2 regions of the Synechococcus sp. R6-5 genome follow, and region 1 is predicted to be linked to the other one. Evidence: riboswitches for the same ligand, from Rfam matches in the RefSeq annotation. Region 1 holds a riboswitch; the other holds the start of a gene.
What was found. Region 1 has a riboswitch for cobalamin ahead of NW818_RS02870 (TonB-dependent receptor plug domain-containing protein). Riboswitches for the same ligand answer to the same signal wherever they lie in the genome.
Positions count from the first base shown of each region.

Region 1 (11,580 bases):
GGTACATGTATAAGCAATATTGCTGAGACAGCCGACGGTGGTAAACAAGCTGGGCCAGAACCAGCCTTGGGCCAAATCTTGAGCAGCTTGTATCCAAAGTGGGGCTGGGATTAAGCGGCGAGAGCTGGGAATGGGGATAGGTTGAGCACTCGATTGCAGGCCAATCATGCTTTAATCTCCTGGAAAAAGGTGGTCTTTCAGAGGACAGCTATTAAGCAAATGCTCAAAAACAATTTGCCGAGCTACTTGGGGAGTAACCCGCTTGTACCAGGTGCAATCTCCGGAGTAAAAAACCACCGGCCCCTGTTGGCAAACTTCCAAGCAGCCTGAGGTGATAACCTGTACGTCCAGGTTGGCTTCTCGAAGAGCCGATTCCAGAGCTTCCACAACCGGTTGGTAGTTGCGGGAAGGATAACAACGGCTGGAACGACAAACAGCAAGGTAGGGACGTTTAAGAGGGTTATCCTCATAGGGGATCCGCTCTTTCCCCTCCACATAGATGGCGCGGATGCGCTCGTAAAGAGAAAGCTTTTGGTAGTCAGCTTTGCCTTCCGGCAGGTAGTCTCCCCCTGGACCCAAAAAAGGGCTGGGCAGGAAAATCTGCAGCAAAGGTTCTTCTGCTCCATTCCAGAATTGGATTCCCCACATGCGGGGCTGGCCTTGGGGATTGAGACGCCGGTAGAGGGCAGCACGGCTAACCAATCTTTTGCAGCGTAGCTCGGGTGGGGTCTTGCGATGGGGGCCGCCTTGGTGCTCCTCCAGGCACAAATGCAGGTGCCAGGTTTCGGTGGCAACGGTTAGATAGCCATCGTAGAGCACGCACAAAGCTGGAGGTTTCTTGAAAGCCAGCTCCAGCACCCCGCCTTCCGCCACATGGCCCACCTGGATCTCGGCCCAGTGCTCTTGAAACAGCTCGTAGAGCAACGGCCCCAAGCAGTCGATGTGGGCAGGGATCCCTTCATAAAGGGTTGTCCAACCCGTCAGAGAAACTTCCTGCCAAGCTTGATGGAGGGGGGTTATCCAGGGGGTAAAAGTGGCCATGAGAAAGCTCCTCAGTGCAGTGGTGGAATACGAGCAATCACCCCTTTTTTGAGAGGGCGCTCGGCCCAGGGTAGGATCCCATCTGGCTTGGTGAGGTAGAGCTCTGCTGTCTGCAGAATGAGATCCACATCTTTTGGATCCAGATCTCCAAAAACATAGGTCATCTTTTGAGGTGCTGCCAACGCAACAACGCAAGCATGGCTGCAGGCGCTCATACAGGCAACTGGTTTTAGAGTTAGTTGGGGGTGGAGGGTTTGGGATTGCAGGGCAGACAGCAGCATTTCTCCCTTGCTAGTCCCTTCTTTTTGGCCGTTAACCCACCGAGATCCGCAGGTGATGCAAACCCAGAGATAATGACCGCTGGGTTGCTGAGCAGCGCTGCCAGCTTGAACTGGCAACTGGGAAGTTGATTGAGACACAGAGCTGCTTGATACCGGCATAACTTGCAATCCAGACTTGACTGTAAAGGGCGCGATGAAGAAGGGGAAATGATCTCAATATCTAAGCGAGTGGTCAAGCAGTGAGCGAAATGGCTAAGCCTTTAAAATTGGCCTCTCAGATTGAGCCGAACGGTGCGACCCACTCCGGGGTAGCCGGGGAAAACCTCATATTGCTCATCCAGCAGGTTATCGACTCCCACCTCGAGAGCGAGATTTTCTGCTACTGGGATCCCTCCCCGCAGAGCCAGGTTGGTGTAGCCGGGCAGAGATTGGGTATTGGCGTTGTTGGTAAAGAAAGTGCCAATGTGATGCAGGAAAACTGAGGTATACCGATCCTCTGCATCGCGGTAGCTCAGGCCCAGGTTGAAGCTGTCTGCTCCCACGAAGGCTAGCTGTTTGCCAACCGCTTTGGGATCCAGCGCCGAGCGGATGATGGGATCGTTTAGGGTGTAGTTGGCAAAAAGAGTCCAGTTTTCCCCCAATCGCAAATCCAGGGCTGCTTCCAAGCCCGTGTATTCCACGAGCTCAATGTTTTCGTAGGTTCCCCTGCGCGGGCCAGTGCTGACAAAGGTAATGCCATCGCGGATGCGGTTATGGGCAAAGGTCAAGCGCAGTAGGCCAAAATCTCCCAAAGCCTGATCCAGGCCAATGTCAAAACTCTCTCCCCGCTCCGGGCGCAAATTGGGGTTCCCATCTACCTCAAAAAAGCCCCGCAAACGAAAGAATAAGTTTGAGATCAAGGGGGTGCGAAAGCTGCCGGCATAATTGGCCCTCAGGGTGGTGCCTTCTGCCAAAACCCAGCGGATCCCTGCGGCAGGAGAGGTGGCCGAACCGTTGACCAGATTGCTCGAATCTTGGCGAACACCTAAGTTGAGATAAAAGTTGGGCTGTGGCTTGTAATCCAGGCGGGCAAAGAGGGCCCCTTGGTTCACGGTATTGTCGTAGTTGACATTGGTGGATCCCCTGGCAAAGGAGAAGGTGGTGTTGCGAGCTGAAATGGATCGGTAATCCGCTCCTAGAGTAAGCTCCAGGTTTTCAGCAGCCTTCCAGGTGTATTGCAGTTGGGATCCCCACCCCGTTCGCAGGATCTCATCCCGGGATCCCTGGCTTTGTGGGGCGCTGAAGCGATAGTTGAGGTCGTCAAAAAATACCCTAGCTTGCAGGGATCCCCTCTCTTGATCCCACAGCCAACTGAGATCTAACAGCAGGTCGTTGGTGTTTTGCACTGCATCGGGGGAGGGAAACTCGGTGCTGCCAGGCACCTGAAACGCTTTATTGAGATAAAGGGCATTTCCGGTTAGGACCTGGCCTTCTGCCAGTTGCCAGGTGAGTTTGGCTTGTAGGTTGTGGTACTCCACTGCCGAGTTCTCCCGCCTGCCTGCTTTGCCCAAACGCCTAATTTCAAAGGGAAAGTCGTTGTTGCTCTGCAGACGGCGATAGCTGACCACCCAGCCCAGATCCTGCGCTTGGCCGCGGTTTTGGATCCCTTGCTCATTGAGGCCGTAGCTGCCGATAGCCGCTTCCAGCACGGTCTCGGATCTCGGCTTTGGATCCAGCGTCACGATGTTGATGACCCCGCCAACGGCATCGGAGCCGTATAAGGTGGAGCCCCCACCTGGAGAGATCTCAATACGCTCGACCACATCTGTAGTGATCTGAGACAGATCGAACCCGCCAAAAAAGCCCAGGTCGTTAATGGGGCGGCCATCCAAGAGCACCAACACCTGGGCCGTTCGTCCTCCCCGCATAAACTGGGAGCTAAGGGCTCCCAACTGGGTTCCTGCTGTGCCGTCGCTGAGGATCCCGGGCAGGTAGCGCAGGGCCTCCTGAACCGTTCTTGCCCCTTGCTCTCGAATTTGCTGGCGGGTAATGACGTAAACCGGGCGGGAAGAATCCCGCAGCAAGCCGGGGCGACGAAAAGGCGTGGTGACGGGTTGATTTAAAATCTCGGCGCTAACACCGGTTTCCAACACCTCTTGAGCTGAAGGTGAAGAGGCCGCCGGCTGCGCCCACGCTGGGATCCCCAAAACAAAGCCCCCCAGCGCCAGGCTGAGACCTAGAATGGGATTCATTTTCTTTCTTGAAGCTCCTGATTCCGTGCGACGCGGAAGAAATGCGAGCCAAAACCGCAGGCGGGCATCCTGACTGAGGGCATGGGTCTAGCCCAAGCCCATCACAGTTGCGGCACAGCGCCGGATTTGCACCGGACTTTCCCCTTTACATGCCCTGGCTGATCCCCAGGACAACCTGTCGGTACAGCTTTCTCTGCGATTGCTCCGAAAAAGCCGTGCTAGGCATCATACATCCCCTGCTCTGGAGTTCCTATCCTGCCAGGGGGGATGTCATCCCCAGGGGTGAACGGGATCCCAACGGCAATCCCAGGGCTTCGGATGGGCCACATCCCATTTAGGCCAGATTTCTTCACTGCTTTGTAAGCAGTTGAAGGATAGCCCGCTGCTACTCCAGATCGCGAGGCCCAGGGATCCCTTAGCCTTTTAGAGAACAGAGATACGCTGAGACTTCACAAGACCCACAGCTTTTGGGAAAGCAAGATGGGGACGCTGGCCTAGCCGTCATGGGCGGGATCCGTATGAATTAGTACCCAACCGGATAGAAAAGAGGGGCTTTTTCGGTCGCGTGAGCGGCGCGGAGCGCTCTTTCCGGCAAAGCCGTTGCCTGGTGGGCTGGATCCGGCTCAACTTGGCTGGGAGAGGCAATCGGCACCTCGATCATCCGATCCGGTACCAGCGGCACCATTTCGGAGCGGTCGGCAATTTCCCGCAGAGAATTGGCAATGGATTCTTGAGTCAGCAGAAACTGTCGTTCGTTGCGCTGCATCTGCTGCCACACCTGGTAACGCTGGCTCCACCGGCTTTGGGTATGCACAGTCCAACTGTAAAGGCTCAACACTGAAACGCCGGAGAGGATAGCCATCCCTGTGGAGATTTGCTTCCACCAGGCTAGGTGTTCTGCCCAAGCAAGATGCTGGCTGCGAGGATGGGCTGATTTCAACTTCAAATCCAAAGGTTGGGTGCGGCTGGCTTGAACTGTACCGGAGAGGGGTCGGCTCAGAGCAGAAGGCTGTCTGTGGCGACGAGGGCTCTTGGGACGATCAAGACCTGCGTTCAAAGGCTGGCTAACCATAGGGCTTAACCTCACACACACCAAGGGATCCGACGGTGCAGGACTGCCGGTTCCGCTTCACCCTAGTTCCCCGCGCCCCCCAACAGCAACCCCCTTCTCCCGATTCCCGGCCTCAGCAGGACAGCTGTCCGCTTCACGGTAGCCGATCTCTTGAGAGCGGGAGAACCAACCTAAACCTACATCTGACTGCTGCGGGCAGCCACTCGCAGTTTGGCAGAGCGGGCCCGTGGATTGCGTTGCCGTTCCAGTTCGGAAGGGGACAAGGGCTTGGGGGTGAGCACCTGCCAACGGGGATCCCTGCGAAAGGCCCATTTCACCAGGCGATCTTCAAGGCTATGGAAGCTGATTACGGCCAACCTGCCGCCGGGTTTCAACCAAGTGGGGGCTTGGGCCAGCAAGGTTTCTAAAGCCTCCAGTTCTCGGTTCACGGCAATGCGCAACGCCTGAAAGACGCGGGTGGCCGGGTGGATGCGGCCTCGCCGAGCTGCCGGAGGTACTGCCTGCCAAACCACCTGGGCCAACTGAGTGGTTGTGGCGAGGGGACGAGCCTGCTCGATGTGATGGGCGATGCGGCGGGCAAATCGCTCTTCGCCGTAACGGGTGAAAATCTCGATCAACTCTTCGACCGGGCGATGATTAACCCAATCGGCGGCAGTCTCCTGAGCTGTACTGGGATCCATGCGCATGTCCAGCGGCCCCTCCCCGCGAAAGCTAAATCCCCGCTCAGGACAGTCCAGTTGCGGAGAACTCACCCCCAAGTCGGCCACGATGCCATCGAAGGGGATCCCCTGCCCCTGCTCATCCCGAAAGCCGTGCTGCTGCAGATCGAAATCGGCAAAATTGAGGTGCCACAGTTGGATGCGGCTGCCGGGGATCCCTTCTGCTGCAAAACGCGCTTGCGCCGCCTGCAGAGCCGCCGGATCCCGATCCAACCCCACCACTCGGGCAGCTCCCCCCCGCAGCAGCGCCAAGCTGTGCCCACCCCCTCCCAACGTCGCATCCAAAAAAATACCGCCCCCCTGGGGTTGCAGGTAGGCCATCACCTCCTCGGTCAAAACGGAATCGTGTTGATACACCTTGCCAAGCACGGTCTGCGGGGGTTCTATTTCTGCTGCTACAAAGTTCAGTATCTGCAAAAAAAAAAGGCCGAGGCCAGGCCCCGACCGAGGAATCCATGTTGTTAAGGTGATCCTCTGAGAAAAGAGGGGTGGCCGTCAAAAGACAGGCTGTCTTGGGATCCCCGGCAAAATCTCTGGGGCGCGAGTCCCGCTCTGAGTATGATGAGACTGCTGCCGCTTTTGCCAAGTCTGCCGTCAGGGTTGCTGTGTTGACTCACTCTTCTTCTACCGATATCCTCACTCTCTCGTCGGCCAAGGGCCTGCGCGGCCAAGTGAGCATCCCCGGCGACAAATCCATTTCCCACCGCGCCCTGATGCTGGGATCCCTGGCCGAAGGAGAAACCACCATCCAAGGGCTGTTGCTGGGAGAGGATCCCCGCAGTACGGCAGCCTGTTTTCGGGCGCTGGGGGCAGATATTTCGGAGCTCAACAGCGAGTGTGTTCGCATTCGGGGAGTTGGCCTGGGCCAGCTGCAAGAACCGGCAGACGTGTTGGATGCCGGCAACTCCGGCACCACCCTGCGACTGATGCTGGGGATCCTGGCTGGCCAGGCCGGGCGCTTTTTTGCCGTCACCGGCGATCGCTCCCTGCGCTCGCGGCCCATGGGGCGGGTGGTAGAACCGCTGCGGCAGATGGGGGCCAGCATTTGGGGACGGGCCGGTGGAACCTTGGCACCTTTGGCCGTACAAGGGGGATCCCTGAAGGGCATTCACTACCGCTCCCCGGTGGCTTCAGCGCAGGTAAAATCCTGCCTCTTGCTGGCGGGCCTGCTGGCAGAAGGCACCACCCAAGTCACCGAGCCGGCTCTCTCTCGGGATCACTCGGAACGGATGTTGCGGGCCTTCGGGGCCAACATTCAGGTGGATCCGGAAACAAAAACCGTGGCCGTGGTGGGGGGATCCCGCCTGGTGGGCCAGAGAGTTCAGGTGCCGGGGGATATCAGCTCGGCAGCCTTTTGGCTGGTGGCCGCCTCCATTGTGCCCGAGAGCGAATTGCTGCTAAGGGATGTGGGCCTCAACCCCACCCGTACCGGTGCGCTGCAGGTGTTGCAGGAGATGGGGGCCGATATTCAAATTGAAAACTGCCGGGAAATGGCCGGCGAGCCCCTGGGAGATCTGCGGGTGCGTTCGGCCCGCTTGCGCGGCTGCACCATCGCCGGCGATCTCATCCCCACCTTGATCGACGAGATCCCGGTTTTGGCGGTGGCGGCTGCCTTTGCCGAGGGGATCACCGTGATTCGCGATGCCGCAGAGCTGCGGGTCAAAGAAAGCGACCGTCTGGCTGCCATAGCCCAAGAGCTGAGCCGCATGGGAGCCCAGGTCACTGAATATCCCGATGGCCTGGAAATCAAGGGAGGGATCCCTCTTCACGGGGCCGAGGTCGACAGCCACGAGGATCACCGCATCGCCATGAGCCTGATGGTGGCAGCTCTAGGAGCGCAGGGATCCACCCTCCTCAGGGGAGCCGACTGTGCCCGCATCTCCTACCCCGACTTCATTCCCACCCTGCAACGATTGACTGCTTCCCCCCTGGAGTCTTGAGAGGGCCCATCTTTAACTTTGCCGCCTCTGCTCCTATGTCGACCTGCCCCAGCCCGCCCGGCCCTATCGCCATCGAACATCTCTGCTTCCGGGTTCCTCCCGGTGGGCAAGCAGCCTTTCTTGAGCAAGACGAGCGGGTTTGGGGATCCGCCCTGCGTCGGCATCCGGGTTTTCTGGGCAAAGAAGTTTGGCTGGATCAAGAGGATCCCGAACTTGTCCACCTCATCCTCCGCTGGGCCAGCCGCGCTGATTGGAAAGTCTTTTCCCCCGAGCAAGTGGAGGCATTGGATCGGCAAATGCGGCCTTTTTATGTGCGCTTGGAACAGGCCAAAGAATACCAGCTCTGGCAGCCCGGCCCTTCTGCAGGGACAGGAAAGCAGGATTAAGGGATCCCTTCAGTCTCAAAACCTACCTCAGAGCCCACCGAGTCAGCCCTGGGGGATCCTGCCACCCGCTCCTGCTCCACCAGCTCCCGCAAACTGGGCATGGTCACGGCCAAAGCTCCTTCTCGCCGCTGCAGCCCCGCTTCAAAACTCTCAGGGGTGACAATGCCGCCGGAAATGAGCATCTTAAAAGCATCTTCCACCGGCATGAACACTTCCACCACCTGGTCTTCCGGCACAATGGCGTACCAGCCCGTCGTTGGATTGGGGGTGGTGGGCACAAACAGGCCAAGGGAGCGCTGCGGCCCATCGGGCCGAATGGGAGTTTGAATGGTGCCCGTCACAAAGGCCAGCGCCCAAGCTCCTGGTCGGGGATATTCCACCAGCACCACCCGCCGAAAGCGCTGATTGTTGGGGGCAAACAAAACACTGACCAATTGCTTCAAGGTCTTGTACACCAGCCCCGCCACCGGAATCGCATGGAGCAACTGTTCGCTGAGATTGAGCAGCCACTGGCCGACAATGTTGCGGGCCATGAAGCCAATCAACAGGATGAGCACAATCGGCGTCAACAGGCCCACCGCCAGATCGATGAGGTTGATCAAGATCGGGTGCAAACCCTGGATGGGATTGAACTGCTTCGGAATGCTGGTCAGAAAGCCAATGCTCCAGGTGGCCACCTCCACCGTCAGCCAAATGGTAGTTGCCAGAGGGATCACCACCAGCAACCCCGCCACGAAGTAGTTCTTAAGATGCTGTTTCCATTGTGAAACCATGGTGAGGTCGTCCCGTCGAGTCAACCGAGTGGATGCATCGAACCCTTGCAAGTGGAGCTTGCAGATGGCAATCATGATACCTGCCTTCTGCGTTGCCCTCATGGGGGGCAGCCGCAACTTGCTCGAAAAAGAAACCGGGCTGCCAAAAAGCGCAGAGCCCCAAACTTTCATCAGGCCGATAATGCTATCTTAGGTCGATATAAAATTTTGTAAAGGCAGGGATCCCGTCCCGAGGCGTTGTGGCCAAGCCCCTGGATGGTTTGTGTTTCTGCTGGGTGTTGCGTGGGAGGCCCTATGTCAGAGTCAGATTGGCTAGAGCATACCTGTCAGGTGGAGGTGCCTGTTCCCATTGAGCAGGTATGGGATTTGTGGGCCAACCTCACCCTCATGCCCCGTTGGATGAAGTGGATCCGCTCGGTGGAATTGCTGGATCAGGAGCTGTCCCGGTGGACACTGGACACCCGCGGCCTCACCTTCAGTTGGATCTCCCGCACCCATACGGTGGTGAAACACCAACACATCGGCTGGAGTTCGGTGGAGGGGCTGCCCAATCGGGGCGCGCTGCGCTTTTACGACCGCAAAGGCAGTACTATTGTGAAGCTGTCGGTGGCCTACAAGCTCCCGGGGATCCTCGGCAAAATCTTGGATGGCCTGTTTGTGGGCAAAGTGGTGGAGAGCACCATCCAGGCGGATCTGGAGCGCTTCAAAGCCTATGCCCTAGAGCATGCGGGGCCAACCGCCGACAATGCCTCGGCCAGCTAGTCTCCGTTCGTCAGGCCCAAGTGTTTCGCCGACCTTCCCCATTGTCAACCCTCGCCACTGCAAAGGCCGCTTCATGCCCGATCCCTCTCCTGAGCCTGTCATTGCCCTCTCTCGTCAGCCGGTGGACAACCGCAACATTCGCTTCTCTCTGGAGCGGGGCGAGCTGGATCTGGATCAACTTCTCCTGCTGTTGAACCGCAATGCCTTTTGGGCGCAGAATCGCCAGCGGCAGGAGATGGAGCGGGCCGTTGCCCACAGCCATCCGGTGGTCAGCGCCTGGGATGGGGAGCGCCTGATTGGCTTTGGCCGCGCCACTTCCGATGGGGTTTACCGAGCTGTCCTCTGGGATATCGTGGTTGATCACGATTACCGACGTCAGGGCATTGGCCGCAAGTTGGTGGAAACCCTGATCAGCCATCCCCACCTGCAGTCGGTGGAGCGCATCTACCTGTTCACAACCCATCAGCGTGGCTTTTACGAGCGAATCGGCTTTGTGGAAAATCCCAGCACCACCTTGGTTTTACACGGGCGCCCTCTGGAGTTTTTAGTCCCGGCTGCCGAGCAGGAGCAGGCTTGACCGACAGGGATCCTGGGTGAGTGTATCTTGAACAACAGTGGGTTGGCTCTGCCTTGGGAGGAGGACGCGCTAGCCTGAAAAGCAAAAAGGGTGAGAGGGTGTACTCATGGCCAATCGCCTCGCCACAAGTTCCAGCCTTTATTTGCGCAAGCACGCCGAGAACCCGGTGGACTGGTGGCCTTGGATCCCAGAAGCTCTGGAGAAAGCCCGGGCCGAGGATAGGCCGATTTTCCTATCCATCGGCTATTCCAGTTGCCACTGGTGTACGGTCATGGAGGGCGAGGCCTTCTCCAACCCTGAAATTGCCGCCTTTTTGAATGCCCATTTTTTGCCCATCAAGGTGGATCGCGAGGAGCGGCCGGATCTCGACAGCATCTACATGCAGGCGTTGCAGCTCATGAGCGGGCAGGGGGGGTGGCCCCTCAATGTTTTCCTCACGCCCGATGACCTGGTGCCCTTTTATGCTGGCACCTATTTTCCCGTAGAGCCCCGCTTTGGCCGCCCGGGGTTTCTGGCCTTGCTGCAGCGCATCCTGCAGTTTTACCGGCAGGAAAAGGAAAAAATAGAGGAGATGAAAGGCCAGATTTTGACGGCTCTGACCACCCTCAGCGACTTAGTGCCGGAAGACCACATTCCCGCCGACCTGCTGCGCTCTGGGATCCCCAAGATCCAGCCTTTGCTCTCCAATGCCGGGGCGGTGCAGCAATTTCCCATGATGCCCTACGCCCAGTTGGTGTTGCGCTCAGCCCGCTTCGACCCACCGGAAGGGATCCCCGGCTCGCAGAGCGCTCTGGAACGGGCCAAAGAGCGAGGCATGGCCTTGGTGCTGGGAGGGATCTTCGACCATGTGGCCGGCGGATTTCACCGCTACACCGTGGATCCCACCTGGACGGTGCCCCACTTTGAAAAGATGCTCTACGACAACGGGCAGATCCTAGAGTTTCTCTCCGATCTGTGGGCGCACGGTATCCAAGATCCGGCCATCGAGCGGGCGGTGCGGCTGACGGTGGAGTGGGTGGCGCGAGAGATGACCGCCCCTGCCGGGTATTTCTACGCCGCTCAAGATGCCGACAGCTTTGCCCGGGCAGAAGATCGAGAGCCAGAGGAGGGAGAGTTCTACGTCTGGCGCTGGCAAGAGCTGCAGGAGCTCTTGGGGGAAGAAACCTTCCGCGCCTTGCAGCAGGCGTTTGACCTGTCTCCGGGGGGCAATTTCCCTGATCGGCCCGGCTGCATCGTCTTGCAGCGCAAACAGGGGGGGACGTTGCCGCCAGAAGTTGAAGCCGCCTTGACCACCCATCTGTTTCAGGCACGCTATGGCTCTGCGGATCGACGAGTTCCCTTCCCTCCGGCAGTGGATGCCCAATCGGCCCGTCTGCAATCCTGGCCAGGGCGAATCCCACCTGTCACCGACACCAAGATGATCGTCTCTTGGAACGCCTTGATGATCTCCGGCCTGGCGCGGGCCTATCAAGTGTTCGGCAACGCAGACTATCTGCAATTCGCTCTGCGGGCTGCCCAATTCATCCTCAGCCAGCAGCGCCACCCTGAGACCGGATCCCTGTTGCGCCTGAACTACGATGGCACAGCTCAGGTGCCCGCCAAGTCAGAAGATTACGCCCTGCTGATCAAGGCCCTGTTGGACTTGCAGCAAGCCTGCCTGCCCCTGGTGGGGGATCCCACCCCTCAAGACTGGTTGCAGGCTGCCCTCCAGCTCCAGCAGGAGATGGATGCGCAACTGTGGGATCCGGCCAGGGGGGGATACTTTGTCAGCGATGCCCAGAGTGCCCCTGAGCTGTTG
Region 1 covers NZ_JANSHV010000051.1:1,263-12,842, reverse strand. Annotated here, with positions in the region: gene NW818_RS02880 ((2Fe-2S) ferredoxin domain-containing protein) at 172-1,041, opposite strand; gene NW818_RS02875 (DUF1636 domain-containing protein) at 1,053-1,481, opposite strand; gene NW818_RS02870 (TonB-dependent receptor plug domain-containing protein) at 1,583-3,553, opposite strand; cobalamin riboswitch at 3,595-3,747, opposite strand; gene NW818_RS02865 (hypothetical protein) at 4,077-4,625, opposite strand; gene rsmH (16S rRNA (cytosine(1402)-N(4))-methyltransferase RsmH) at 4,802-5,701, opposite strand; gene aroA (3-phosphoshikimate 1-carboxyvinyltransferase) at 5,950-7,284, shown strand; gene NW818_RS02850 (TIGR03792 family protein) at 7,281-7,670, shown strand; gene NW818_RS02845 (DUF502 domain-containing protein) at 7,667-8,443, opposite strand; gene NW818_RS02840 (SRPBCC family protein) at 8,738-9,205, shown strand; gene NW818_RS02835 (GNAT family N-acetyltransferase) at 9,279-9,782, shown strand; gene NW818_RS02830 (thioredoxin domain-containing protein) at 9,889-11,580, shown strand, end outside.

Region 2 (13,335 bases), on a different contig from region 1:
ATTGGGCTCCAGTTGCTTGGTGGACAGCGAGATCCGCCCCCGCTCCGCATCTAGATCGATGATCATCACCTTCACTTCGTCGTTGACGTTGAAGACGCTGTGGGGCGTGTCAACATGATCGTGGGAGATCTCGGAAATGTGCAGCAGGCCGGAGACGCCGCCAATATCGATGAAGGCACCATAGGGCTTGATGCCCCGCACCGTGCCGACCACCACCTCGCCCACTTCCAGCTTGTTCATCTTCCGCTCCACCAAGGCGCGGCGATGGCTCAACACCAAGCGGTTGCGGTCTTCGTCCACCTCTAAAAACTTCAGGGGCAGCTCTTCGCCCACCAGCTCTTCTTTTGGCTTGCGGGTGCTGATGTGGGATCCGGGGATAAAGCCCCGCAGCCCCTCAATCCGCACCAGGGCTCCACCTCGGTTGGTAGCAAAAATGGTTGAGCGAACGGTGGCATCTTCTTTCTGGAGCTGCCGTACCCGTTCCCAGGCCCGCATGTACTCGATGCGGCGGATGGAGAGGGTCAGCTGTCCCTCTTCGTTTTCTTCGGTGAGGATAAAAAACTCGCGGGTTTCTCCCGGCTGCAGCATCTCGTGCGGGTCTTCCAGGCGGCTAATCGACATCTCCTGGAGCGGCAGAAAGGCAGCCGTTTTGGCCCCAATATCGATCAAAGCACCGCGTGGCTCCACCGAGAATACTGTACCCGCCACAATTTCGCCAGGGCTGAAGTGATAGTCGTACTTATCCAGAAGGGCGGCAAAGTCTTCAGTGGTAAAACCTACATCGGCAGCAGTGAATCGACTCATAGGGGTGCAGTAACAGATCAGTTGCGCGGGATAAAGGGTAGAAGGCCAGTTGAGTTTAGCAGAATCCCAGATGAGAGTGCATTCACTCTCCCACTTTCCCACCTGTGGGGGATGTGGCTGGGAAATACTATCGTAGCTTAGAGGAGCGTCTTTTGTGGCAAGTTTTCCGGGGATCTTGCCAAGCTGGAAGATAGAAGATTTGGGAGAAGAACGATTGCACTTTATCGACCAAGCCGAAATTGAAGTGCAAGGGGGAAATGGCGGAGATGGCATCGTTGCCTTCCGCCGTGAGAAGTATGTGCCGGCTGGGGGGCCATCCGGCGGCAATGGCGGGCGGGGCGGCTCGGTGATCTTGGTGGCCGATCCCGGCCTGCAAACTCTGTTGGATTTTCGCTTTCAACCGGTGATCAAGGCGGAACACGGGGCCAAAGGGGGGCCCAACCATCGCAGCGGGGCCAGTGGTGCGGATCGGCTGGTGCGGGTGCCCTGCGGTACTGTGGTGTTCAATGCGGAGACGGGGGAATTGTTGGGCGATCTGGTGGGCAAGGGGGATCAATTGCTGGTAGCCCGTGGGGGCAAAGGCGGCTTAGGCAATGCCCATTTTTTGAGCAACCACAATCGCGCCCCCCGCCAATTCACCAAGGGCGAAGCGGGAGAACGGGTGCGCCTGCGCCTGGAGCTGAAGTTGATTGCCGAGGTGGGCATTGTCGGCCTGCCCAATGCGGGCAAGTCCACTCTGATTTCGGTGGTCTCCTCTGCCCGGCCCAAGATTGCTGACTACCCCTTCACCACGTTGCAGCCCAATTTGGGGGTGGTGCCCCATCCATCGGGAGATGGGGTGGTGTTTGCCGATATTCCGGGGCTGATCGAGGGGGCGCACTTGGGGGTGGGGCTGGGCCATGAGTTTTTGCGCCATGTGGAGCGTACCAGGGTACTGATTCATTTGGTGGATGGCACGGCGGCGGATCCCGTCAAGGATTACCAGGTTATTCAGCAGGAGCTGCGCGCCTACGGCCACGGGTTAATCGATAAGCCACAAATCCTGGTTTTGAACAAGATCGATGTTCTGGATCCCCAGCAGGTTGCCGAGCGCGCCCAGAGGCTGTCTGCTGCTGCCGGCACTTCGGTGGTGACCATTTCTGCGATTGCCAAGCAGGGGCTGGATGCCCTCTTGCAGCGGGTGTGGCAGTGCCTGGGTCGGGGATCCCAACAGCCTGCGCAGTTGGATCTTGTGGGGGCAAAATCCATCCAGTCCTAGGGCAGAAGAATCTTAGAATAGGAAAGCCCCTGCCTTCCCAGAACCCAGAGACGAGTGGCTATGTATATCTCGGCGGAGGATCTGCCACCGGATTTGCGTCAGATCATGTTGGCTGTTGAACAGGCGGCCCAGGCGAGGGCGGGAGCGTGTGTGGAGCTGCTGATGCTCCTGCGGCTGCTGGAGGAGTTGCACCGCGCGATCCTGGAAGGTGCCTTTCGGGAGTCTTTGCCCAATACCCGTCAAGCTCTGTATCGGGTGCTTCAGGATTTGGAAGAAGCCGGCGACTGGCCCTATCTGCCCCGTCTGCACATCCAAGCCCTGATGCAACAACTGAAGGACTGGCCCGAATCTCAGGGATCCCCGCCCGCGTCGGTGCCACCGACCCCCCGCCCTCTTGTGGAAAACCCCCTGGGGGGTAGCTGCTCCCAGTCTTGACCTCTTCCCATCTGCCCGATGGCCGAGTACTTTAAGCTGCATCCGCAACAGCCCCAGGCCCGTTCCATCCGGCGGATTGCGGCGGCTTTGCGGGAGGGGGCGGTGATGCTTTACCCCACCGATACAGTCTATGCCATTGGCTGCGATGTGACCCACAAACAAGCAGTGGAGCGGGTACGCCGTATCAAGCAGCTCTCCAACGACAAGCCTCTTACCTTTTTGTGCCCTTCTCTCTCACGCATTGCCCACTATGCCCAGGTAACCGATTCGGCCTATCGGCTGATGCGGCGGCTGATCCCGGGCCCGTTTACGTTTCTGTTGCCGGCCACCAAGCTGGTGCCCAAGTTGGTGATGGAGCCCAAACGGAAAACCACCGGCATCCGCGTGCCCGACTCGGCCATTTGTCAGGCTTTGCTGGAAGAGTTGGGCAATCCAATTGTCTCCACCTCTGCCAAGCTGGGGGGGGATCCCGTCGGATCCCTGGACTTAAGTTCTGGGCAAGCCTGGGAGTGGGAGAGCGACCCCTGGGATGAGGGTGGGATCTTTGCGGCTGAAGAGATGCGGCAGTTGGAAAAACAGGTGGATCTGGTGCTGGATGACGATGCCCCCCGTCGGGCCAAGGTCTCTACGGTAATTGACTTGACGGGATCCGAGCCGCTGGTGGTGCGGGCCGGGCTGGGGTATGAGCAGGTGGCAGATCTAAATCTGAAACCCGTAGAAGAAGACGGTTGAGGGCAGCCGGATCTGGCGTTCTCTAAAATGGGGTTGATGCCTTGGAGTGTGCTCATGGCCCTGGCTCAGCAAAAATCGGCTCTGCTGCACCTGCTGGAGGCAACCGACCGGGGCCGGAAAGTCTCCCCTGACCAAAAAGCCCAGATTTTGTCTCAAATTGCCGTCCTAGAAGCGCTCAACCCCACCCCCAAGCCAACATCGGCTCCTGAAGGGTTGGAGGGGAACTGGCTCACCCTATTTACCACGAGCACAGCTCTGCTGCGGCTGGCACAGTTGCCTTTTTTGACCACCGGCGAGATCTACCAGTGTATTCGGGCCAAGGCTGGACGGGTCTTCAACGTGGCGGAGATCCAGGGATCCGGTTGGCTGGAGGCTTGGGTGCCACGGGGAGTCTTGGCTGTATCAGCGCGCTTTTACCCCGAATCGGAGCGCCGGGTGAGGGTGATTTTCGAGCGATTGGTGTTCGGATCCCAAGCTTTGATGAGCTACGAGATCGAGAGTTTTCTCGATTTGCTCGAGCGGGCTCCGGAGCGGATCCCGGCTATTCAAATCGATATCCGCCGCCGCGAGCCAACGGGTTGGCTGGATATCACCTATTTGGATGAAGACTTGCGGCTGGGTCGGGGCAGCGAGGGGAGTGTATTTGTTCTAAAGCGGGTCGGCTAGTCGGAGGATCCAGAGGACTCCGTTTCCGCCCTTTCGTGAGATGGGTTTTGGGTTAGGGTGGAGCTTATTTCCTGTAGAACTTGCAAGGCGCGGTAGGACTCTCGCAAAGTTTGCAGCTCTTGCTGAGTTTGCTCCAGTTGCCGGGCTTTTTGCTCCTGTAAGAAGCGCAGCCTTTGATTTTCGGACGCCGTGCGACGCAGAACGTGCTTGAGTTTCTGCTTCTGCTGCTGAAGCCGAGTCCGCCTCACCTCCAACTGCTGCAGTTGGATTTCTTGGAGTTCCAGTTCTATTTTCAGAGTGGCGACCTGCATCTGGAGTTGGCGAAGTTTTTGGTTGAGCTCTGGCTCTGGTGTGGGTTTTGCCGACTCAGGGCTTGGGGAAGAAGGTGATGACAATTCTTGTAGGGGCTGCAACTGTTGGGCCTTGGCCTGCGAAGCTTGATCCTGGTGCTGCTCGCCCTGCAGTCTTACTTGAGTGTGTTCGCTTACTTCGGTTTCAGTTTCCGTCTGCTGCTCAGCTTGATCAAGAATTTGTCGATCGCGGATCTGGGTTTGAGGATCCTCGTCAACCGACTGCAAAGGGAGAGAATCCTCCTCGGGTTGCCGAGGGTTGCCGCCATAATCGGCGGGATCAAAGGGAGACAGAGCCGCTACCAGCGAGGCCCGAAAATCAGTCCAGGAGCCCGACTGCAGACCCATCTGAACCACCCGCCAGGCCCCATAGGAGGCCCCAGCGGCAGCCAGGATCCCAGGGATCCCGGCCAGGGAGAGGGAAACCTTGGGCAGGGTGGGCAGGATCTGATCCAGCAGCCCCACCACCAGGGCGAAAACAAAGATCCCGCTCCCCGCGGCAGCGGCACCTGAAACCCAAGAGGAGCGGGAGAGCATCATCGTTTTTTCGTCATCACAACCGCTAGAGCGGGAAAACCAGGTTCAAAAATGGCCTGTCTGCACTCAGTTTATCCCGCCAGCAGCCTCTGTTTCCCTCTTAGGGCACCTGCCATGCCCGTTGGTGGTAGCCCTCTAATTGGGCCCAGGGATCCCCAGCCGCTGCGTGGGTGTGGCCGTGCTGAGGGTGATGGTGAGAATGAGGGTGGTGATGGGATCCGTGCCCGTGATGGTGGTCATGAGGCTCGTGAGGGTGGTGATGGCTGGATCCAGCTCCAACCTCTGCGCTCACGGCCAGGCGAAACTTGCACAGGTGGCAGTTCATCGGGGTTTGGCCCTGCAGGGCTTCCTGCTCCAGTTGCTGCAGGCTGTGCAGCACCGTATCCACAAGGCCCAATTCCGGCAGCATCAGCCAGTCGATTTCCGGCTGTCGTTGTCGTTGTTTCTCCACTGCCGCCTCGATTTTTTTCACCAACACCCCCGTAAACAGAAAGTAGGGCAGCACGATCACCCGGCGCGGATGCCAGGACAAGGCCCGCTCCAACCCCACAGGCAGGCGGGGATGGGTAATGCCGATAAAGCAGGTCTCCACAGCGGCAAACCCGGATCCTTCCCAAAGCAGCCGAGCCAGTTTACAGGCTTCGGCATTGGCCTCAGGATCGCTGGAGCCGCGACCCACAAATAGGAGCACGGTTTCTGCCTCTGGGATCCGCCGCGGTTGGGCAGCTATCAGAGCAGCCAATCGGTCTCGCAGCAGTTGCAGGATCTCGATGCGGATCCCCAACGGCCCACCGTAATGAATGCGCAACTGGGGATAGAGGGCCTGCAGGCGATCCAGTTCCATCGTCACATCGAACTTGTTGTGGCGGGCCCCAAACAGCAACAGCGGCAGGGCCACGATCTCCTGCCACCCTTGGGCCAAGCACTGCTCTACCCCCTGGGCAATGGTTGGCTGGGTCAGCTCCAGAAAGCAGGGGATCACCGGTCGATGGGGGGTGAGAGCTTGGTAAGCCTGGGCTAGCTCCAGAAAGGCTTGCCGCCCTTGGGGGTCGCGGGATCCGTGGCCGATAAGCAATAGGGGCAATGAAGGAGAAGCAAGCTGCCCAACCGAAAGGGGAGGGGAAACACTGAGGGTATTCAACACAAAAAACTCCGTTCCTTGTGAATCGCAAGGGGTACAGGACAACGGCAGGTGGGTGTTCTGGCTGAGGGAGGGATCCCATCACAGTTGCGTCACAGTGGCGGACTTGCACCGCGCTTTCCCCAGTCTGCCTGAGCCTTTTAGGTTAGCTTGCCGCTTGTCGTTCACCAAGCCCCCTGGGGGGATGTCCTTGTCTGCCAGAAGATAGCCCTGAGGCATGAGCGGTACGGCAGACTCATGCTCAAAGGGCAGCAAAACTGTTGCCGCGCTAATCCCCCTTGCCCCTGGGAGAGGGCCTAACGCCGGCCTGCCGGTCTGTGGGCTCGAAAGTGTCGCAGGCGCAGGGCATTGGCGACCACCGAAACGGAACTCAGGGCCATGGCTGCCCCCGCCAGCATAGGGTTGAGCAACCAGCCTGTAAAGGGATAGAGCGCCCCAGCGGCAATCGGGATCCCCAGCGTATTGTAGATAAAGGCGAAGAAGAGGTTTTGGCGGATGTTGTTGAGGGTGGCCCGGCTGAGTTGAATGGCAGTGGCGACTCCGCGCAGATCTCCCGACATGAGGGTAATATCGCTGGCGGCCATCGCCACATCCGTACCTGTACCAATGGCGATCCCCACATCAGCTTCTGCCAGAGCCGGAGCATCGTTAATGCCATCTCCCACCATCGCCACCCGCCGTCGCGGTTGTCTTAGGCTGCGTATGTAAGCTGCCTTCTGATCCGGACGGACTTGGGCAATTACCCGCTGAATGCCTGCCTGCCGAGCAACCGCTTGGGCCGTGGTGGGGTTATCCCCGGTTAGCAGGATCACCTCTAGACCCATCTGTTGCAGCTGTTGCACTGCCTCAGGAGAGGTGGGTTTAAGCGGATCGGCAATGGCCAACAGCCCCACCAGGCTCTGGGATTGGGCTACGCCGATCACCGTTTTGCCCTGGCTTTCCCAATTCTGAACCCGCTCTGACCAAGAGGGATCCCAGGGGATCCCCATCTCCTGTAGCCAGCTCAGCCGACCGATGCGGATCCACTGGTCTTCCACCCAGGCTTCTGCCCCACTGCCTATCCTTGCCTGAAAATGCTGGGCAGGAGGGATCACAATTTTTTCGGCTTCGGCTTTCTGCACCACCGCCTGGGCCAAAGGGTGTTCCGAGTGCCGCTCTACTGCCGCTGCCAGGCGCAACACCGTCAGGGGAGAGGAGCCATTAGCCCAAATATCGGTGACGGTAGGGCGACCTTCGGTCAGGGTGCCGGTTTTGTCCAAGACCACCGTGCGCAAGTCGTGGGCCAATTCCAGGCTGTCGGCACTTTTCACCAGGATCCCCAATTCTGCCCCTCGTCCCGTGGCCACCAGGATCGAGGTGGGGGTTGCCAACCCCAGCGCACAAGGGCAGGCGATGATCAGCACCCCAATCGTGTTCACCAAGGCCAGCGTCAGGTTGTCCGCCAACACCCACCAGAGCACGAAAGTTAGAACTGCCACCCCAATCACCGCCGGCACAAACCAGGAGGTGACCCGATCCGCCAACTGTTGAATCGGAGCTTTGGATCCCTGAGCTTCCTGCACCAAGCGCACGATCTGGGCCAGAACTGTGTCTTTGCCCACCCGCCGCGCTTCCATCACAAAGCTGCCCGTCCGATTCAGCGTTGCCCCAATCACCTCATCCCCCGCCGATTTGACAACAGGCAGGCTCTCGCCGGTCACCATCGACTCGTCGAGGGTGGAGGATCCCTCTAGGATTACCCCATCCACCGGCACCTTCTCTCCGGGGCGCACTCGGATCCGATCCCCCACCTGCACTTCCCGAATCGGAATATCCTGCTCCACCCCATGGCGGATTACCCTCGCCGTTTTCGGTTGCAGCCCGATCAGCTTGCGAATGGCCTCAGAGGTTTGCCTTTTGGCCCGTTGCTCCATCCACTTACCCACCAGGATCAAGGTGGTGACCACCGCCGACACCTCATAATAGACATCCGGGTGCAGTCCTTGCCGGTGAAAATAGTCGGGGAAAACCGTTGGGAAAACAGAATAGAAAAAAGCCGCGCTCGTCCCCAAGGCCACCAGCGTGTTCATATCCGCTGAACGCCGTTGCCAAGCAGCCCAGGCTCCCCGGTAAAAATGCCTGCCCACCCAAAACTGCACCGGAGCCGTCAGCAGCAACTGCAACCAAGGATTGTGCAGCCACATGGGAAAGCCCGGGATGTCCATCCCCAGCATCATCGGCAGGGATCCGATCACCAGCACCGTGCTGATGCCCACCCCTATCGCCACCTTGAGCTTCAGTTCCCGTTCTGCGGCCCGTTGGGCGATCCGCTCTGGATCCGACAGATCGTCCAGCTGCCAATCCTCCTGGATAAGGCGCGCCCGATACCCCGCCCGCTCCACCGCCCGAATCAGCGCCTGCGGATCCACCAGCCTGGGATCCCCTTTGACGGTGGCCTGCTCGCTGGCAAAATTCACTGATCCGTGGGACACCCCCTGCACCTGAGCGAGGGCCTGTTCGATGCTGCGGGCGCAGGAGGCACAGCTCATCCCTTGCAGGGCCAACTGCCAAGTGCCCTCAGGAGAAGGCGCAGAGGCCGATAGTGCACCCGATGACCCTTTATGGGCAGACATGGCAACACCTTGTTGATGAAACGACAGCTACTCTCCACCCTGGGCAGGGCGAAGGCAGCCATCTGTACAGAAATTCAAAACAGACGCCCGACCGTTCCCGGCCCAAAATTGACTAGGCCGGGGGATATCCCACCTGGGTGAGGGCCTGCCGCAAATCGCTCACAGACCGCCCAGAAGTAATCCGCACCTGTTTGGTTTTGGGATCCCCTTCCACCTGCGCCTGGGGATCCAGTTGCCGCACCGCTTGCGCAATGGTGTCCACGCAAGCCCCACAGGCCAGCTTGGGCACCGTCAAAACAACCTGCATCTTGGAAACCCCCCCCAATGCCACTGAAAGGATGCTAAACCTTACAGTGGGCTGGAAGGTCAAGAGGGAGGCTGAGGCTCGTCCATATTCCAGCGGTAGTCCACCTGATAGCCCCGCTGTCGCCACTCTTCCTCCAGTTGCACCTGTTGGGTGAGGGCTTTGCGCAGGGAGTTGATCAGCTCTTGCGTGCGGCCTCGGTTGCCAAAATCCTGTTCCTCTACTGCCGGAAAGGTTTGCCGCTCCAACACCCGCAGCAGAAATTCGTAGTGGATGTGAGCCGGCACAGGAATACGTTTCATCGGTCTGAGCAATCCTTAGAGATCCATTGTTCTTAACAGAGATCCATATGATGGAGGGTTCTCATTCACTGAGATGACAACAGGTGGCGCACAGCTTGGCCGGGATCCGGCTGGGTCACCAGCGCTTCCCCCACGAGCACAGAGCGCACCCCCCAGGCCCGCAACTGCTGCAAATCGGCAGGGGTATGGATGCCGGACTCGCTGACAATGGGCAGCTCGCCGAGGAGATCCGAGTGGGCGGCCAACAGGTCGCGCGTTGTGTTCAAGTCCACCGCAAAGGTTCTCAGATCGCGATTGTTGATGCCAATGAGCACCTGCCCCCTGGAGTCTTGCAGTTGGGGCAAACGCAACACCCGCTGCAACTCTTGGGAAGTGTGCACCTCCAGCAGAGCTGCCATGCCCAATTGCCGAACCAGCTTGAGAAAATAGCCCAAGTCCGCATCCGAGAGAATGGCGGCAATCAGCAGCACCGCATCTGCCCCCAGGCTGCGGGCCCAGAGGATTTGGTAGGGGTAGAGGATGAACTCCTTGCAGAGGATGGGGATCCCTGCCGCTTGACGGATCTGCCGCAGATACTCGCCACTGCCCTGAAAGAACCGCTCATCCGTCAGCACCGAGAGACAACTGGCCCCACCGGCCTCATAGCTCTGGGCAATGGCTACCGGGTCAAAGGGATCCCGGAGGATGCCGCGGCTGGGGGAGGCTTTTTTGACCTCGGCAATCACAGAGATAGGGTGAGGCGACTGGGTGAGGGCCGCCACAAAATCCCGCACCGGCGGGGCTTGATCCAGTTGCCGTTGCAATTGCTTCAGGGGAAGCTGCTCCCGTTGGCGCTCCACCTCCTGTTCTTTGTGCCAGACGATCGCTTCCAAAATGTGGCGCGGTTTGGCTTCCGGCGCTGTTGTCTGGTACACCTGAGAGGCTACGACCACCGGCGGGGCAGGAGAACGCCGACGAACAGAAAGCGGCTCACCTTGCAGCTCCATACAACCCCCGAACACAACTCTACACCACACCCTAGACTACCTTAGTGCTCCGCCACCGGTTTGAATAGCTACCCCAGGCATCCCCAAAACTCATCTGGCGAAGGCGTTTTTTTTACCCTATGGTTGAGTCTAGAAAGGTGGTGTAGTCTTTATGCGCCTCGGCGAGCCATGTTCTGGCGGCCGTCCATTTTTCCCCGGCCAGGGGCAGTGGCTCGGTGGGGTCAAGGCTGGTGCTGTCCATGCTGTTTTAGAGGAGTTCAGGCGTGCTGTACCTAGCAGAGCTATCCAAGCCAATTGGATTTGCCAAGTCGTCTCTGCAATTGCTGGCCAAGCAGCAGCAGGACAATACCTGGGTGGCCGTGAACGAAGAATCCATTACCTTGGAAGGCCGCATCGCCCAGGAGGCTGGGCGCTTCAAGGATGGGTCATTGGTGCTGGCGGAAATCTCCGGCAACCGTCAGGTCGCCCGCATCAGCGAAGCCGCTCGCCAACTGGTGACCTATCTGCAAAACTTCAGCCAACTTCAGCTCAGAGCCCGCAGCCAGGAAGAGGAGATCGAGGTTTGGAAACAGTCCCTCACCTTTCAGGCGCATGAGCTTACCCGCCGCGAGATGGAGCTAGCAGCCCAGGAAGAAGAGGTGCAGCGGCTGTATGAGCAATACAAGAGTGTGGAGGAAGATCGCAAACTTCTGGACAGCCTCAAAGAGGAACTGGCAGCCCAGCAAGCTTACTTAGCTGAACAACAGCGCCTGATCGGAGAGCAGCGGGAAGCTCTGAATCGGCAGCGGCAAGAGTTGGAAGCCCAGTTGCAAGAAGCTCGCTCCAGCCGCTTGGGGGAGGCAGAAGCAGCGCAGCTACAGGCTTTGGTGCAGCAGCTCCAGGAGACTCTACATCCGGCTGGGGATCCCTTGGCGCTTCTGCAAAGCTTGAAAAGCCACATTCAGCAGCAGCAGGAGCACTTGAATCAACAGATTGCCCAACTGGAAGCAGAACGTCAGCAGGCCCAGGCCCGGCAAGACGAGCTGGATCGAGACTACCGCGCTTGGCAAGAACGCCACACCGCTTGGTGGGGATCCCGACAATCCCTGGAGCAAAGCCAAGCAGAGTGGCAAACTCGACGGGGATCCCTGCGAGCCCATCAAGAGCACCTGCAGAGGATTCTCCAGCAGCTGCAATCTCAAGAGAGCCTATACCAGAAAGCCTCTCGTCTGGTGCAGGAGTACGACTTTATCGTCGATGGCAGCAGCAACGGCAGGGCTGGGGAGCCGGCGATCTCGGTCGAGGAGCTGGCGGCTTTGGTCAGCCAACTGCGCCGAGATTACGAGCAGCGGGCGGCCCAGGTCAGCCAGCAGCGGGCCGAACTGGAGCAAAACCGGCAAACCCTGCGGGAGCTGCAAGAGCGGCTGGCCAGCGCCTCTCCAGAGGAGCGGTTTGACATCGAGATGGATATCGACTATGCCCAGTCTGCCTGCAGTGCTTTGGAAGAAGCCCTGCTGCCTCAGGAAAAAAACCTGCAGCGAGAGTATGAAGAGTTGACCCGCCAGGAAGCCCGCCTTAGACAGCTGCAAAATCAAGCTGCTGCCCCGGTTCAGGTCGATATTGGGCCGCTCCTGGAACAGATCGGCAGCCAGAAGCAGGATCTTCTCCAAGAAAAAGGTCGTCTGCAAACCCTCATTCAACAACTGGAATCGTCCTTGCCTTCTCAGCAGGAGCAGCTCGCCCGCCAACGGCAGGAATTGGAGCAGCAGTGGCAACACCTGGAGCAAGAGGAGGGATCCCTGCGGGCGCGCGCCCAGGCCATGGCAGAAACCTGGGGTCGCCTGAATCACCTGCAGGCCACCCTCTACCCAGAGCGGGATCGGTGGGCAGCGTTGGCGGGAGAATTGGCGCAGTTGGAGACGGAGCTGAGCCAACACCAAGCCAGAAACTCCACCGCACGCGACCACGTCCAGCAGGTACACTCTCTCTTGGCTGCCCTCACGCAGGCGTGAGGGAGTTCACGTTTCCTGTGGGGGGTGGGGAGAACCGGCGCAAGGGGAACTACGGCCTTAATTGAGGAAAACAAATCTGGTAAAATTCGCTAGCACCCTGCAGCCACTGGGGCTCCCAATTCTCGGGCGAGGGGACTGCAGAGGTTAGTGCGTTTTGCCCCGCTTCCTGCTTGCAGTTGCCAAGGATATTCCAGTGTGAGGTCAGCTTGTGCGAATTGCGGTCGATGCGATGGGGGGTGACTACGCTCCCGAAGAGATCATCAAGGGCGCCCTGCTGGCCCATCGGCAGCTCCGGGTCGGGATTGCACTAGTCGGTCGTCCAGATTCCCTCAAGCCCTTTCTGCCCCAACCCTTGCCTGCTGGGATCACCATTGTGCCTGCCGAAGAGGATGTGGGCATGGCGGAAGAGCCGCTGATGGTGCGCAAAAAGCCCAAAGCCTCCATCAACATCTCGATGCAACAGGTGCGCTCCAACCAAGCGGATGCCGTGGTGGCCGCCGGGAATACCGGAGCAGCGATGGCTGCGGCCTACCTTCATTTGGGCCGGCTGGCAGGGATCGATCGCCCGGCCATTGGCGCTCTTTTGCCCACTTTGAAAGGCAAGCCGGTGCTGCTGCTGGATGTGGGGGCCAATGTGGATTGCCGGCCCCGCTTTTTGGAGCAGTTTGCCCGCATGGGATCCCTCTACTGCCAGTGCGTGCTGGGGATCGAGAAGCCGCGGGTGGGCCTGCTCAACATCGGCGAGGAGCCCAACAAGGGAAACGATTTGGCTCTGGCCACCCACCAGCGCCTGGCCCAATTGCCAGGGATCCATTTTGCCGGCAATGCCGAGGGGCGGGATGTGCTGACCGGGGAGTTTGATGTGGTGGTGTGTGACGGCTTTGTGGGCAATGCCCTCCTCAAGTTTGCCGAGAGCGTCGGACAGGTGATCACCCAGGTGCTGCGGGAGGAGCTGCCCCGCGGTTGGCGCGGCAAGTTGGGCTGCTGGCTGCTCCGACCCAACCTAAAACAGGTGAAGCGGCGGATGGACTACGTGGAGTATGGCGGCGCTTTGCTGCTCGGAGTCAACGGCATCTGCGTGATTACCCACGGCAGCTCCAAGGCGGCGATGGTTTACCATGCCATTCGTTTGGCCAAAGAGGCGGCAGAACAGAAAATCCTACAGCGGCTGCAGGCGGAAATGGTTGACCCTCGCGAACCTGAATCCAACCCCAGGC
Region 2 covers NZ_JANSHV010000077.1:256-13,590, forward strand. Annotated here, with positions in the region: gene NW818_RS04680 (30S ribosomal protein S1) at 1-804, opposite strand, end outside; gene obgE (GTPase ObgE) at 1,019-2,062, shown strand; gene NW818_RS04690 (hypothetical protein) at 2,123-2,497, shown strand; gene NW818_RS04695 (L-threonylcarbamoyladenylate synthase) at 2,516-3,229, shown strand; gene NW818_RS04700 (PAP/fibrillin family protein) at 3,284-3,895, shown strand; gene NW818_RS04705 (hypothetical protein) at 3,892-4,785, opposite strand; gene NW818_RS04710 (sirohydrochlorin chelatase) at 4,883-5,923, opposite strand; cobalamin riboswitch at 5,956-6,092, opposite strand; gene NW818_RS04715 (heavy metal translocating P-type ATPase) at 6,220-8,535, opposite strand; gene NW818_RS04720 (heavy-metal-associated domain-containing protein) at 8,648-8,842, opposite strand; gene NW818_RS04725 (DUF5340 domain-containing protein) at 8,902-9,141, opposite strand; gene trpC (indole-3-glycerol phosphate synthase TrpC) at 9,207-10,127, opposite strand; gene hmpF (pilus motility taxis protein HmpF) at 10,391-12,118, shown strand; gene plsX (phosphate acyltransferase PlsX) at 12,348-13,335, shown strand, end outside.
Region 2: it holds a riboswitch for cobalamin, as region 1 does, so the genes downstream of both, NW818_RS04710 (sirohydrochlorin chelatase) here and NW818_RS02870 (TonB-dependent receptor plug domain-containing protein) in region 1, are expected to answer to the same signal.